DNA from 3 places in the Pseudoalteromonas sp. SR43-7 genome. Region 2 is predicted to be linked to each of the others. Evidence: predicted binding sites of a transcription regulator. Region 2 holds the regulator's gene; each other region holds the start of a gene.
The links. Region 2 encodes sigma-54, which starts transcription at its own class of promoters, with help from an activator protein. Its sites were predicted from a motif close to GTTGGCACGNNNNTNGNNT; they were not measured.
Positions count from the first base shown of each region.

Region 1: H5087_RS10430 (amidase family protein) is a predicted target of sigma-54. The motif match lies at 1,484-1,502, and genes of this name have one in related genera.
Region 3: glnA (glutamate--ammonia ligase) is a predicted target of sigma-54. The motif match lies at 3,847-3,865, and genes of this name have one in related genera.

Region 1 covers NZ_JACJDY010000011.1:120,605-125,736, reverse strand. The annotation lists gene H5087_RS10440 (TetR/AcrR family transcriptional regulator) at 192-845, shown strand; gene H5087_RS10435 (putative 4-hydroxy-4-methyl-2-oxoglutarate aldolase) at 849-1,331, shown strand; gene H5087_RS10430 (amidase family protein) at 1,746-2,948, shown strand; gene H5087_RS10425 (gamma-glutamyltransferase family protein) at 2,945-4,546, shown strand; gene H5087_RS10420 (sulfite exporter TauE/SafE family protein) at 4,534-5,132, shown strand, end outside.
Region 2 covers NZ_JACJDY010000002.1:86,817-91,948, reverse strand. The annotation lists gene H5087_RS01760 (HPr family phosphocarrier protein) at 1-28, opposite strand, end outside; gene rapZ (RNase adapter RapZ) at 71-916, opposite strand; gene ptsN (PTS IIA-like nitrogen regulatory protein PtsN) at 935-1,387, opposite strand; gene hpf (ribosome hibernation promoting factor) at 1,392-1,679, opposite strand; gene H5087_RS01740 (RNA polymerase factor sigma-54) at 1,706-3,205, opposite strand; gene lptB (LPS export ABC transporter ATP-binding protein) at 3,275-4,000, opposite strand; gene lptA (lipopolysaccharide transport periplasmic protein LptA) at 3,997-4,542, opposite strand; gene lptC (LPS export ABC transporter periplasmic protein LptC) at 4,532-5,086, opposite strand; gene kdsC (3-deoxy-manno-octulosonate-8-phosphatase KdsC) at 5,083-5,132, opposite strand, start outside.
Region 3 covers NZ_JACJDY010000010.1:38,860-43,991, reverse strand. The annotation lists gene H5087_RS09420 (MBL fold metallo-hydrolase) at 1-444, shown strand, start outside; gene H5087_RS09415 (CBM9 family sugar-binding protein) at 512-1,240, shown strand; gene typA (translational GTPase TypA) at 1,590-3,413, opposite strand; gene glnA (glutamate--ammonia ligase) at 3,921-5,132, shown strand, end outside.

The DNA.
Region 1 (5,132 bases), on a different contig from region 2:
CTAGGTTACAAATCTCGCACCGCGATTAAATAGCCCCTAGTTTGAACAAATTTTAATCCGCAAAGATCAACAGACCCTAAAGTTAATAGCTTAAACCTCTCGCCTGTTTTTAACATTCACACTTTTTAGTAATTGACCTTTTGGTCAGTAAAGCTACAATCAATCAATACGTTAAACACGCAAACTCTATAATGACCACACAAATAAAGCCAAATAAAAAAGAAATTACACGCGAGAAAAACCAAAAACTAATTTTAGATGCCGCCGAGCAATTGTTTTCGCAATTAGGTTACGACGGAGCAAGTATGAGCATGGTTGCTAAAGAAGCGCAGGTGCCAAAAGCTAATATTTTGTATTACTTTAAAAGTAAAGATGGTCTGTACGAGTCTGTGATCGACCGCATAATAGCTAATTGGAACTTAGGACTCGATAACGTCACAATTAACGACGATCCAGCTACCGTGCTTTATAACTATATTAAAAGCAAAGTAATACTCGCCGTAAATCAGCCAATGCAATCTCGCTTATTTGCCAGTGAAATACTGCGCGGTGCCCCTTATTTACAAAACTACTTTAGAACCAATACCCGCCCTTGGGTTAAACAAAAGGTTGATGTACTTCAAGCATGGATGGATGCAGATAAAATGGATAAGGTTGACCCCTATCATTTGCTCTTTACTATTTGGTCTACCACGCAATATTACGCCGACTTTCAGGCTGAGGTTTTACTCGTAATGAACAAATTAGAGTACGACGAAACCGATGTGGCACAAATTACGCAATCAATTGCCCACATAATTTTAAAAGGTATTGGTCTTAAAATACCTGAGCAGAGTGAGACTTAACCCATGACATCGTTTACTACACCCGATTTGTTTGACGATCATCGCGATAACGTGCAAGTAGCAGACAGCGGCCTTTATCACTTTGGTAAAAAAACCACGTTTTATGGCAAAGTAGTTACCGTTACCTGCCCAGAAGACAACTCTTTTGCTGCCGATATATTGCATGAAAATGGTGAAGGTAAAGTATTGGTTATAAACGGTTTTGCGAGCAAACGCTTTGCATTTATAGGCGATATTATGGCTGAGCGTGCCTTAAGTAATGGCTGGGAAGGCGTAATAATAAATGGCTGTTGCCGAGATATTGAAATACTCGCCACAATGAACTTACCTGTAATGGCGCTAGGCTCTACACCGCGTAGTACCTTAAAGCGCGGCTTTGGTGATAAAAACCAAGCTGTTACCATGCTTAGCACCACTATTGAACCTAACGATTGGGTTTACGCCGATATTAATGGTTTAATCATCAGTAAAACGCCCCTTATTTAGCACTCAAAACCATATAAATAAAGACCAACTTGGTGCATCTGCGCACCAAATTGGTTTGTTTTAGCTCATTTTAATCTCACTATTTCTACAGCCCACATTTACAAATCTCATACAACCCACTAAATCCTGACCAGTTGGACAGGATTTTAATTTATGGCATTCCTCTTGCTTAGTCTAAGCACTATAAAATCAAAACTACCGATTAAAAAGCACAGCTTTAGCAATTGCATTAAATTAGTGATCTATTATAACGCGAAGAAAATGACGCAGTGAGTGCGCTATTTAATCCGATAAAATGATCATGATTTAATAAAATTGGTATTCATAATAATAATAATAATAACCAGCCCGCTTTTTAATCACTCTTAACTTAATAAGTAAGTACTTGGTCAGTTTTATAATAATGAGCTGCAAATGAGTGATAAAAAAAACAACAAAGGTATATTTTGCAATCACGGTCCTACCCTGTGGCAAACAAGCCAGTCTGGAGTGCTTGCAAACAATCGCTTAGCTGTAAAAGATGTATTTGCAGTAAAGGGCGAGCGTAACAGCGCAGGCAACCCACACTGGTTTAAAACAGCTAAACCGGCTCAAAATACGGCAAGCTCGGTTAATAAGCTCATGATCGCTGGTTGTAACTTTATAGGCTTTACCCATACTGACGAGCTAGCTTATAGCTTAGAGGGTAATAATATACATTATGGCGCTGCGCAAAATCCTAAATTAAAAGGGCATGCTTGCGGTGGTTCGAGTATGGGGTCTGCTGCTGCAGTTGCTGCAAACTTAGCTGATATTGGCTTAGGCACCGACACCGGCGGCTCAATTAGAATACCCGCCAGCTATTGTGGTTTATATGGCATAAGGCCAAGCCATAACGTGATTGAAAAAGACGGCCTAATACCGTTGGCTCCCCCTTTTGATACCATAGGTTGGCTTACCCAAAGCGCCGAGCTATTAAGCAGCGTTGGCGATATATTATTACCACAACAAGCTATTAATAAAGTAAATACGCTGGTTATTTGCGAAGCACTATTTGAACTCGTTGACCCTGCTTTACAAGCCCCACTTAAACAATTGCTTGAAAAAACCAAGCCTAATTTTAAGCACCATAAAGAATTTGAACTACCTAACAGCAACTTATTAAATGAACTTGCGGATAGTTTTAGAGTACTGCAAGGGCGAGCAATCGCAAAAACGCATAAAGATTGGCTTCAATTGCCGGGGCAACTTCCCCAGTTTGCTCCAGCAATTGCGGCACGTTTTAATATGGCGCTTGCCCTAACTGATCAAGAAGAACAAGAAGCACTAAAAGTACAAACCCAATGGCAAACACTAATAGCTAAAAACCTAAATACAAACAGCTGTTTATTTTTGCCAACCACCCCCACAACCGCACCTAAATTAGGCGCCGACACAAGCGCCTTACGCATGCAAATTATTACGCTTTCGGCAATTGCAGGGCTTAGTGGCTCAGCGCAAGTGCATTTACCGCTGGCTGATTTAGCAAATGATCATCCGTATGGTTTTTCATTAATGATGAGCCACGGTAACGATAAAAGCCTACTTGCTTGCGTTAAGCACCTAGCTGCACACTTTAAACAGGACACAACGGCATGACCACACACAACATTGCATTTACCGCGTCTCATTTTTCGGCCACTGAGGCGGGTATAAATATACTAAAACAAGGCGGTACAGCTACCGAGGCTATGGTAGCGGCTGCCGCTGCTATTAGCGTTGTATACCCACATATGAACTCAATTGGTGGCGACAGCTTTTGGCTTATCGATAACCCAAGCCAAAAAACGCCTACCGCTATTGACGCCTGCGGCCGCGCAGCAACTAATACAACGGCGTATAACTCGCTCACGCAAATACCAGAGCGCGGCGGATTAAGCGCACTAACTCAAGCGGGTACAATTCGCGGTTGGCAAAAGGCGCTTGAATTAGATGAGCATGCGGCACTACCACTGTCAAAAATTTTAGCACCTGCTATTGAGCTTGCGCGCGAGGGTTTTACCGTTACAAAAAGCTTGCAAGCAGGCTGCGAAAAGCTAGCCACTGCTAACAATACCAATGACGCGTTTAAAAACCTCTACATACCCAATGGCAAGCCCTTACAAGCAGGCCAGCATTTTAAAAACCCTAAACTTGCAGCAACGTTTGAATACCTAGCAAAGCATGGTTTAAACGCATTTTATGAAGGCGCACTTGCCAACTCATTTGCCGCCGACTTAGCAAAAGCAGGCAGCTCAATTACCGCAGGTGACATTGCAAATACTAAAGCCGAGGTAGTTACTGCGCTAAATGCAAACCTCAGTGGTATTGATTGCTACAACTTACCCGCGCCAACACAGGGCGTGCATTCACTACAAATAATTGGTGCCGTAAATAAGTTAAAGCATTTAGCTAAAACCGATGCCGACTGGACGCACTTAATTGTTGAGGCAACTAAACAAAGCTTTACCCATCGCCCTACCCTTTGGGCTGACCCTGATGTGTTAGGGGATGATTATAAAAACGCACTAACCGATGATCGCTTAAGCGAACTTGCTAACAATATTGATATGGCCAAAGCCAAAAAATGGCCATTTAACGCAGAGCCTGGCGATACGGTGTGGATGGCAGCCAGAGATAAAAACGGGCAATTAGTAAGCTTTATTCAAAGTATTTACTGGGAATTTGGCAGCGGAATATTAATGAGTGAAGGCGGCTTTGTGTGGAATAACCGTGGTTTAAGCTTTAGTTTAAACAATCAAGATATTGCTGCGAGTAACAATAATAACGCCCTTGCGCCAAATAAAAAGCCCGCTCATACACTTAACCCAGCACTGGCAAAGTTTAGCGATGGTCGTCGACTTGCTTACGGAACAATGGGCGGTGAAGGGCAGCCACAAACTCAAGCCGCTGTTTTTGCAGGCTACGCGTGGCGAAATAAATCAATAAAACAAGCAATTAACGACCCTCGTTGGTTACTTGGACGCACATGGGGCGATACAAGTACAAATTTAAAAATTGAAAAAGAGTTAGTTTTTCATATAGAACATGAATTAAATCAACGTGACCACGATTGGGTAAGCGTTGATAATAATAACGAAATGATGGGGCACGCTGGGGCGATTTTAGATACACCTACAAGCCTTGAAGCTGCAACAGATCCTCGTTCAGATGGACGTGCAACAGTAACTACAGCAGGAACACAATGTCAGAAATAATAAATCAATGGCCAATTATAGTAGCCTTAATAGCAACCGGTATTTTTGCCGGTATTTTAGCAGGACTTTTTGGTGTAGGCGGCGGTATTGTTATCGTCCCTGTGCTGTATTTTTTACTGCAAGGTTTTGGCGTAAGCCCAGAATCGGCAATGATGATAGCCACCGCCACATCACTTGCAACCATAGTACCTACTTCGCTTTCATCTATTCGCTCGCATCATAGCAAAGGGAATATTGACCTTGCGCTAATAAAATACTGGGCACCATTTATTTTAGTTATGGCCGTTGTAGGCAGCTACTTAGCGCACTCAATACGCGGTAATGCACTGGTACTTATGTTTGCCTGTATTGCTATTTTAGTCAGTTTAAACATGCTATTTAGAGCCGGCGCACCCGCGCTTGTAAAACAACTACCAGGTAAATTTGGTCAAGGCGTTATGGCAAGTATTGTAGGTGGTTTGTCGGTAATGATTGGCATAGGCGGCGGCACTATTGGCGTACCTATGCTAAACGCATTTAATGTACGTGCCCATGTTGCAGTAGGTACTGCGGCCGTTTTTGGTTTATTGATTGCGCTACCTGGCGT
Region 2 (5,132 bases):
TTATTAAAAAGGTATCTTCACAATGCATAACTTACTCTACCTAAGCTGAACAGGTGATTATTCAGCTATATTATTTTTCTTGTTCGCGATGGCGAATTTTTACATTGGGATGTGTCATTGCAAAACTTTCACCGATAGTTTGCGCTAAATACACAGAACGATGTTGCCCGCCTGTACACCCAATAGCAATGGTTAAATAACTGCGGTTATTTCGTTCTAAATGCGGTAACCACGTTTGTACAAATGTTTGAATTTGCCATGTGAATTTTTGCACTATGCTGTGATTAGCTAAATAGTCTTTAACCGGTTGATCTAACCCATTTAAAGCCTTTAACTCTGGTTCCCAGTGTGGATTTGGTAAAAAGCGTGCATCAAATACGTAGTCTGCTTCTTTTGGTATACCGTGTTTATAACCAAATGATTCAAATGTGACAATCAGTTGCTTATCTTTTTTACCTAAAATCTTTTCACGAATAGATTCAGCGAGTTGATGAACACTTAAATCAGTCGTATCTATCATAAAGTCGGCGCGAGTGGTTAATACATCAAGTAATTCTTTTTCTTTTTTGATGGCTAAATCAAGCGGCAATGAGTCTATTGATAGTGGGTGTAATCTGCGTGTTTCAGAAAAGCGTTTGATCAATGTCTGATCGTCGCTATCTAAATAAAATAACGTAGGGTTTGCAAAGCCTGGTAAGTATTCAAGAATATCGTTAAATTCATCTTGTTCTTTAGGGATGTTGCGCACATCTATGCTAACAGCAATTTTATCGTAGCTATCAGACACACTGCGAACTAATGAAGGTAGTAGGTTTACTGGAATATTATCAACGCAATAATAACCTAAATCTTCTACAACGCGCAAAGCAACCGACTTTCCAGAACCAGAACGGCCGCTTATGATAATTAACTCCATTTAACACCCTTTATAAAACTATGATTGTTCGACAATAACTTGGTAAAGCTCAGTATCAGATTTTGCACTGCGTAACTGTTTACAAAAATCTTTGTTGTTTAGTTTATCAGCAATGGTTGCTAGAGTCTTTAAGTGCTGCTGGTTATCGCCATCTGGTACGATGAGTGCGACAAAAATATCAACAGGGCGGTTATCGATTGCATCAAAGTTTATTGGAGTTTCGCTAACGAGCACTAAAGCCAAAGGCTCTTCTGCACCGCTCATTCTTCCATGAGGAATAGCAATGCCACGCCCTATACCTGTACTACCTAATTTCTCTCTGCTCATTAAAGCATTAAGAATATCTTGTTGCGGTAAATACGGAAGTTTGTCGTGAGCAAGTTCGCTAATGAACTCTAAAATTCTTTTTTTGCTATTAAAAAGGACCGCAGCTTTGCTGCAGTCCTGGCATATAAGTGAACTTAATTTCATCATATTAGTGGCGAGCAAGCTTCTCTTTGTGTTTGATTACTTGGCGATCGAGCTTGTCGATCAACGAGTCAATAGCGGCATACATATCTTGATGTTCTGTAGAGGCAAATAGCTCAGCACCGCTTACGTGTATTGTGGCTTCTGCTTTTTGATTTAATTTTTCTACATCGAGAATGACATGAACATTATTAATATGATCAGAGTGTCTTTCAAGCTTCGCAAATTTAGTATTAATATAGTCTCTTAGTGAATCGGTTAATTCTACGTGACGACCAGTTAAGTTTAGTTGCATAAGCATTACCCTCTTAGTTTAGCGTCTTAAATCAGACTTTTACGCTGATTTGACGGTGGAATAGCAAGAGATTCGCGGTATTTTGCGATTGTACGTCTCGCTACTTTAATTCCTTGCTCAGCCAATATATCCGCTATTTTGCTATCACTCAATGGTTTTGCTGAGTTTTCTGCTGCGATTAATTTTCGGATAAGCGCACGTATTGCTGTAGATGAACATTCACCACCGTTTTCAGTACTTACATGGCTTGAGAAAAAGTATTTAAGCTCAAATATACCACGGGGTGTATGCATGTACTTTTGAGTAGTCACGCGCGAAATTGTCGATTCGTGCATTTCTACCATTTCAGCGACATCATTTAAAACCATTGGTTTCATGGCTTCAGGACCATGTTCAAAAAAGCCTTGTTGTTGCTTAACAATACAATTAGTAACTTTTAATAGCGTGTCGTTTCTACTTTCTAAGCTTTTAATAAACCACTTAGCTTCTTGTAAATGTGAGCGAATAAACTGGCTGTCGCCACTTGATTTTACAGTGCGAGACATTGCCGCGTATTGGCTATTAACACGAATTTTAGGCATGCTATCTGGGTTTAATTCGACAACCCAGCGGCCTTTAATTTTTTTAACTGACACATCAGGAATAACATACTCAGATTCTTCCCTTACAATAGTATCAGCAGGTTTTGGGTTGAGAGTATGTATTAGTGTCATTACTTCTTTAAGCTCTTCTTCTTTAAGCTTAGTTTTTTTCATTAATGTACGATAGTCGCGAGCTGCTAATAGATCAATATGCTCGGTTAAAATCATTTTCGTTTCATTAATGTAAGGTGTTTCTTTATCAAATTGATTAAGCTGAATACACAAACACTCTTGTAAACTACGTGCAGCAATACCAACAGGATCAAACAGTTGGATGCGTTTTAATACCGCTTCAATTTCATCAAGTTCAACTTCGTTATCATCTTCGTTTTCTTGATTAAAGCTTTCTAAAATTTCTTCGCAACTGAGAGTTAAAATACCTGAATCATCGACGGCCTCTACAATCGCAATAGCGATGGCTTCATCGGTAGGGCTAAATGGCGTTAGTTGTAATTGCCACATTAAATACTCATGGAGCGTTTCAGTAGAGGCGCCTTGGTATATTGATTCGTCTTCAGGCATTGGACCTGATGATGCTGCAGGAGCGGCACTCATGTACTCATCCCAACTAACATCCATAGCCATGTCGTCACTTAGCGTGTCTTTTGCAAGTGCTTCACCAGTATCTTGTTCATATTCGCTCGGAGCATCATCAGCAGATGCGCTAACAGTTATGTCATCGGTATCAGCTTTTTGCTCGTTTTTACCAGCAGCGTCTTCAGAATAGTCTGCCTCTTCAACCTCTAAAAGTGGATTACTGTCGAGAGCTTCTTGTATTTCTTGCTGGAGATCCAATGTACTGAGTTGCAACAAACGAATAGCTTGTTGCAACTGTGGAGTCATTGTAAGTTGCTGGCCCATGCGCAGCTGTAGTGATTGCCTCATGTATCTCTAACAATCCTTTTATGTTGTTATAATTAATACTAGCAGATGCTTAAAGACATGGCGTAAATGTTACAGCCTAAATTGCTCGCCTAAGTAAACATCGCGTACAGTTTTATCATTTAATACGTGTTCTGGAGTACCTGATGCAATCAGCTCCCCATGAGAAACAATGTAGGCTTTTTCACAAACATCAAGGGTCTCTCTTACGTTATGGTCGGTAATTAATACACCAATCCCACGATTTTTAAGATGTTCTATTATTTTCTTTATATCTAATACCGAAATAGGGTCAACACCGGCAAACGGTTCATCCAGTAGTATAAATTTAGGATCTGCTGCCAGCGCTCGTGCTATTTCTACACGACGACGTTCTCCACCCGATAATGCCATACCTTGGCTATCACGAATGTGTTGTATGCTAAATTCATCTAATAAGTTATTGAGCGTGTCTTCTCTGGCTTGTTTATTTAGTTCTTTGCGCGTTTCTAAAATGGCCATTAAGTTTTGATAAACAGTCAGCTTTCTAAAAATTGATGACTCTTGCGGTAAGTAGCCTATGCCTAATCTAGCACGACTATGCATAGGTAAAAGAGTAATATCGTTATCATCAATAGATATTTTACCTTTGTCGCTAGGAACAAGCCCTACAATCATATAAAAAGTCGTTGTTTTACCAGCACCGTTAGGGCCAAGTAAGCCAACTATACTGCCAGCTTGTACTTCAAGGCCGACGTTTTTTACAACTTCACGACCTTTATAGCTTTTTGCCAATAGTTCTGCTTTTAATGTGCTCATGGTTGACCTTTATCGCCTTTTTTACTTTTTTTAGTTTCGATCGGTACTAAAATTGTGTGAACGCGGTCAGTTGAGTTTTCATCTTTTTCGGCACTGATGAGCTGCTGCTCTATGTCGTAGGTAATGCTTTTAGCATTTATTTTTTGTCCGGCTTGCGATACTTGTGCATTACCAACAAGCGTTAAAAAACGCTTAGATACATCATAACGTACTTCGTCAGCACTGGCGCTCATAGTCGTGCCGTCTGATTGCTTTTCTTCAAAGTGCGCAGGGCTACCTGTGGCAATTAATAATTGTTTATTATCACCAAGTTCATCACGTTTGTGCACTTCGAGGCGATCGGCTGTAATGCGGCGATTACCGTGAATAATCTCAACGTTTTTCTCAAAAATCCCGACATTAGCTTTTAATTGACCTTCTTGCTTGTCGGCACTTATTGAAATTTGATTGGCAGCAGGTTGCGTGTTTTGTTCTGCAGCACTACTATTAAACGCTAGTATAAGTGTAGGAATTATAAGTGATTTTAATATTTTATTGGTCATAATATATGGTTCGCGTATGGTTAATTAGTTTTATCACTTCGGTTTTTAAGTCGGCTTCTAGGCCTTTACCGGTGATTTTTAAATTGGGTCCAGTGATAATGACGGGTTGCTCCGAACGCATTGTTAATAACTTTATATCAACCTGAATATTATCAGCATTGATTTTGTCTATCATGGCGTTATCGGTTAAATTTTTGGCAACCACATTACCTTCTAAAATTAATTGTTTATCTTCGTATAATGTTGCTTCGTCTGCATTTATTTGCCACGTTTGTTGTTCGTTATATAAAGTAAAAATGGGTTTTTCGAAAAACGTGAAACCTAATTGCTGGTATAGCTCCATTTTAGCCGCAGTGACTTTGTGGCTAATTTTACCTTGCTCATCATAGGCTGTCTGTTTGAGCTCAATAGCTATGTAATCAGGCTTAGCAACAACTTCAGGCTCAGCCTGAGGCACAATATTTGTTTGTGTAAAATAAGGGTACCAAAGCCAAACCATACAGCTAATGAATAAAACGCTTAATATTATGCGCGCTGCATTCATGAACTAGTGCCTTGTGTAGTCAATGCTTTACCATTTTCAAGCATGA
Region 3 (5,132 bases), on a different contig from region 2:
GTGCCAGCTCATCATTCTAGCGCTCGCGTATTAGTGCCCTTTATTTACGAAGATCACGATAAAGACCTATGGAATGGCTGGTTACTTGAACAAAACGGTAGCACTTTATTTTTTGCAGGCGATACAGGCTACTCAAAACATTTTAAAGACATACAGCAAAAATACGGCGATATCGATATTTGCTTAATGCCAATCGCTTCTTACTACAGTAAAGACGATCCTAACTGGTACCGTTACGTGCACACCACACCTGAAGACGCGCTCAACGCAGCACAAGAGCTTAACTGCAAAGTAATGATACCGTGGGGATACGGTAACTCAAGTTGGAAAATGGGCGACCACAGTAGTCATTCAGCCTTACTTCGCTTATTGCATATGTACAATAAAATGGATTCAAAAGTACCGCTGTATATTTTAAACGAAGGCGAAAGTATTTCACTGTAACTATTTACTTAGCTGTTTTAAGATTGTTATTACATTAAGACAAATCGACAATAAAATTGAGAGATTAATGAAGAAATTAGCACTCGCCTTAAGCTTTTTATTAAGCACGCCAGCAATGGCTATTGATGTTGAACATACATCAACTCCAATTACTATTGATGGCGTATCAGAAAGCGCATGGGATAAAGCCGCTTGGCACGACATGCCTTATCTAATGGATGGCACACTGCCATCAAACGATGCCGACTTTAAAGGGCGTTATCGCTTATTGTGGGATCAAAACTATTTATACCTACAAGCCGATATTGTGGATGACGTTTTAATAGATACACACGCTGATCCAACCTATAAATATTGGGATGACGATGCGCTTGAAGTATTTATTGATAGCGATGCATCGGGCGGTAATCATCAATTTAATCACACCGCTTTGGCGTACCATATTGGCCTTGATAACCAAGCTGCCGATTACGGACCTGATAAAAAAGCTCATTTGTATACTGACCACCTAGTTAGTAACTGGAAGCGCAACACCACCGCGCCCTTTAACATTACCTGGGAAGTAGCAATAAAACTCTACCCTAATGATTATAAAGAAGGGGCTAAAAACACGCCACTTACACTTAGCGAAAAGCAAATAATCGGGTTTATGTTAGCGTATTGCGATAACGATGGCAGTGACGTGCGCGAGCACTTTATGGGCTCACATGAAGTACAACCAGTAAATGGCGACAGAAATCGTGGTTTTATAGATGCCGACGTATTTGGCAAAATAACCTTACTTCCTAAAAAGTAAGTTACTACCAATAAAATAATTGAACATGTATGTTGGGTTGAGCGAAGCGAGACCCAACATACACAGATACTTTGCATTATCGGCTGTTTCAGCTTTCTCTTTCTCTTCTCATTCCCTTCTCCTTGTGCAAAAGATCTTTAAGTAAATTATTCACAAAGAGGTTAAGAGGCGCTGCGCTTTTAGAGGTAAATATATTATGGAAATTTCATCTCAAAACAGTAGTCATATAATTTTGAACTAAATACTTTCAACTGACGACTATAGCTAACAGCTCTTATTTTCATCCACAAAAAAGCCGCTGTATTTTGCAATACAGCGGCTTTTAAAATCATTATTCTAAATTAATAGATTATGACTTAGGTGCACGACCCGCACGTTTACGTTCGTTTTCTGTAAGGTGTTTCTTACGGATACGAATGTTTAGTGGAGTAACTTCAACTAGCTCGTCATCATCGATGAACTCAAGCGCTTGCTCAAGTGAGTAGTTAAGGTGCGGAGAAAGCGTTTGCGCTTCATCAGTACCAGATGCACGTACGTTAGTTAACTGCTTGCCTTTAAGGGCGTTAACTGTAAGGTCGTTATCACGGTTATGAATACCGATAACCATACCTTCGTATACTTCAACACCGTGACCGATGAATAAACGGCCGCGCTCTTGTAAGTTGAATAATGCGTTAGTAAGTGCTTTACCAGTTGCGTTTGCAATCATTACGCCGTTCTTACGAACACCGATAGCGCCACCTTTATGAGGACCATAATGATCGAACGTATGGTACATAAGACCAGAACCCGAAGTAAGCGTCATGAAATCAGTTTGGAAACCAATTAAACCACGGCTTGGGATCATGAAGTCTAAACGCATACGGCCTTTGCCATCTGGAGTCATGTTAGTAAGTTCACCTTTACGTAGGCCAACTTGTTCCATAACAGAACCTTGATGCTCTTCTTGACAGTCAATAGTCACTGTTTCAAACGGTTCTTCTAGAACGCCATCTACAGTACGTAAGATAACTTCTGGACGAGAAACTGAAAGCTCGTAACCTTCACGACGCATGTTTTCGATTAAGATACCTAGGTGTAATTCACCACGACCAGAAACACGGAAGCTATCTGGGCTTGCAGTATCTTCAACGCGAAGTGCTACGTTGTGTACTAATTCTTTGTCTAAACGCTCACGGATATTACGTGACGTTACAAACTTACCTTCTTTACCACAGAAAGGTGAGTTATTTACAGAGAATGTCATTGTTACAGTTGGCTCATCAACACTTAGTGGTGGTAATGCTTCAACGTTTCCTGGGAAACAAACTGTATCAGAAATCTTAAGCTCACCAATACCTGTTACAGTTACGATGTTACCAGCGTAAGCTCTATCAGTTTCGATACGCTCAAGACCTAGGTAGCTTTGTACTGCACCAATTTTACCATTACGTGTAGTGCCATCAGCACTGATAATAGTAACTTGTTGGTTAGGAGCAACAGAACCACGTTTAATACGACCAATACCAACTACACCAACATAAGAGTTGTAATCTAGTTGAGAAATTTGCATTTGGAAGTCACCTTCAGGATCTGCATCCGGTGGTGATACTTCTTCAACGATCATCTTGAACATAGGTTCCATGTTGTCTGATGGTTCGTCTAAATCTAGTGTTGCCCAACCGTTGATTGCTGAAGCGTAGATTACTTTAAAGTCTAACTGTTCGTCAGTCGCGCCAAGGTTGTCGAATAAATCAAAGATTTGATCCATAACCCAATCTGGACGAGCGCCTGGCTTATCAATTTTATTGATAACGACGATTGGCTTTAAGCCTTGCGCGAATGCTTTTTGCGTAACGAAACGCGTTTGCGGCATTGGACCTTCTTGAGCATCAACAAGTAATAATACTGAGTCAGCCATCGAAAGTACGCGTTCAACTTCACCACCGAAATCGGCGTGTCCCGGGGTATCTACGATATTGATATGGTAGTCATTCCAAGAAATGGCTGTGTTTTTAGCCAAAATGGTAATACCACGTTCTTTCTCAATGTCGTTTGAGTCCATCACGCGCTCTTCGTTACCGCCGCGTGTTTCTAATGTACCTGATTGCTCAAGTAGTTTGTCAACCAGTGTTGTTTTACCATGGTCAACGTGCGCGATAATCGCTATATTTCTTAACTGTTCGATGCTCATATATTTACTCAGAGAAATTAAATTCTCATTGATCCTGCAAGATCTACGCACTCATCCACGCTTTCGCGAGATGTCCCAGCATAGGATTTAAAAGGGCGCATATTATCCCTCATTAATGACATGGATGAAAGTTTATCCAATATAAATTTCAAAACTTTCTCAATACTTTTACTAAGTATCTGTTTTATATATGACAATTATATGAATTAAATTTCAAATTTTTTTTGAAAAACAGCCTTTTTGGCTATTTTGCTGATCTTTTTGGTACTCTTTTGCATTTAGGTTATGCTATTTCCGAGCGATTAAATTAGCAGCAAATTGTGCCCTGTAAATTTTGCACCAAAAAGGAAAATTTACGCACCAATATAGTGCGTTTGTACATTCCATTTTGATGCAACGATATTTTTTTAATTTATAAACAGCTAGTTATAAAAATGGCACAAAATCAGCTTAGTAAATCCCAAAGCAATTATGCAGCAATAACAAAACCCAATAGTTGGAGGACACATGTCACAATCGGTTTTAGATTTTATTAAAGAAAATGACGTTAAGTTCATTGATTTACGCTTTACTGACACTAAGGGTAAAGAACAACATGTATCTATTCCTCATCACCAAGTTGATGAAGACTTTTTTGAAGACGGTAAAATGTTTGACGGTTCTTCAATTGCAGGCTGGAAAGGCATAAACGAATCAGACATGGTATTAATGCCAGTTGCTGAATCAATCAAACTAGACCCTTTCACTGAAGAATCAACATTAATCGTACGTTGTGACGTAGTAGAGCCTTCAACGCTTCAAGGTTATGAGCGCGACCCACGCTCAGTTGCTAAGCGTGCTGAAGATTACATGCGCTCTACAGGTATTGCAGATACAGTTTTATTTGGCCCTGAGCCAGAGTTTTTCGTATTTGACGACGTAAAATACAAATCAGATATGTCTGGTTCTATGTACAAAATTGATTCTAAGCAAGCTGCTTGGAACTCAGATAAAGAATATGCAGATGGCAACACAGGTCACCGTCCAGGTATTAAAGGCGGTTACTTCCCAGTTGCTCCTGTTGATGACTTCCAAGATTGGCGTTCAGCTACGTGCCTAGTACTAGAAGAAATGGGCCAAGTAGTAGAAGCACATCACCACGAAGTAGCAACAGCAGGTCAAAACGAGATTGCTACTCGCTTTAATACAATGGTATTAAAAGCGGATGAAATCCAAGAAATGAAATATGTTATCCATAACATGGCTCACTTATACGGTAAAACAGCAACGTTTATGCCTAAGCCAGTTGTTGGTGATAACGGTTCTGGTATGCATTGTCACCAGTCACTTGCTAAAGATGGTGTAAACCTTTTTGCTGGTGATAAGTACGGCGGCCTTTCTGAAGATGCGCTTTACTACATTGGCGGTATCATCAAGCATGCTAAAGCAATTAACGCTTTTGCAAATGCCTCTACTAACTCGTACAAACGTTTAGTACCAGGTTTTGAAGCACCAGTTATGCTTGCATACTCTGCACGTAACCGTTCTGCATCAATCCGTATCCCAGTGGTTCCATCTGAAAAAGGTCGTCGTATTGAAGTACGCTTCCCAGATCCAACAGCTAACCCATACCTTGCTTTCTCAGCAATGCTTATGGCTGGCCTTGATGGTATCAAAAACAAGATCCACCCTGGCGATGCTATGGATAAAGATTTATATGACTTACCAGCTGAAGAAGCA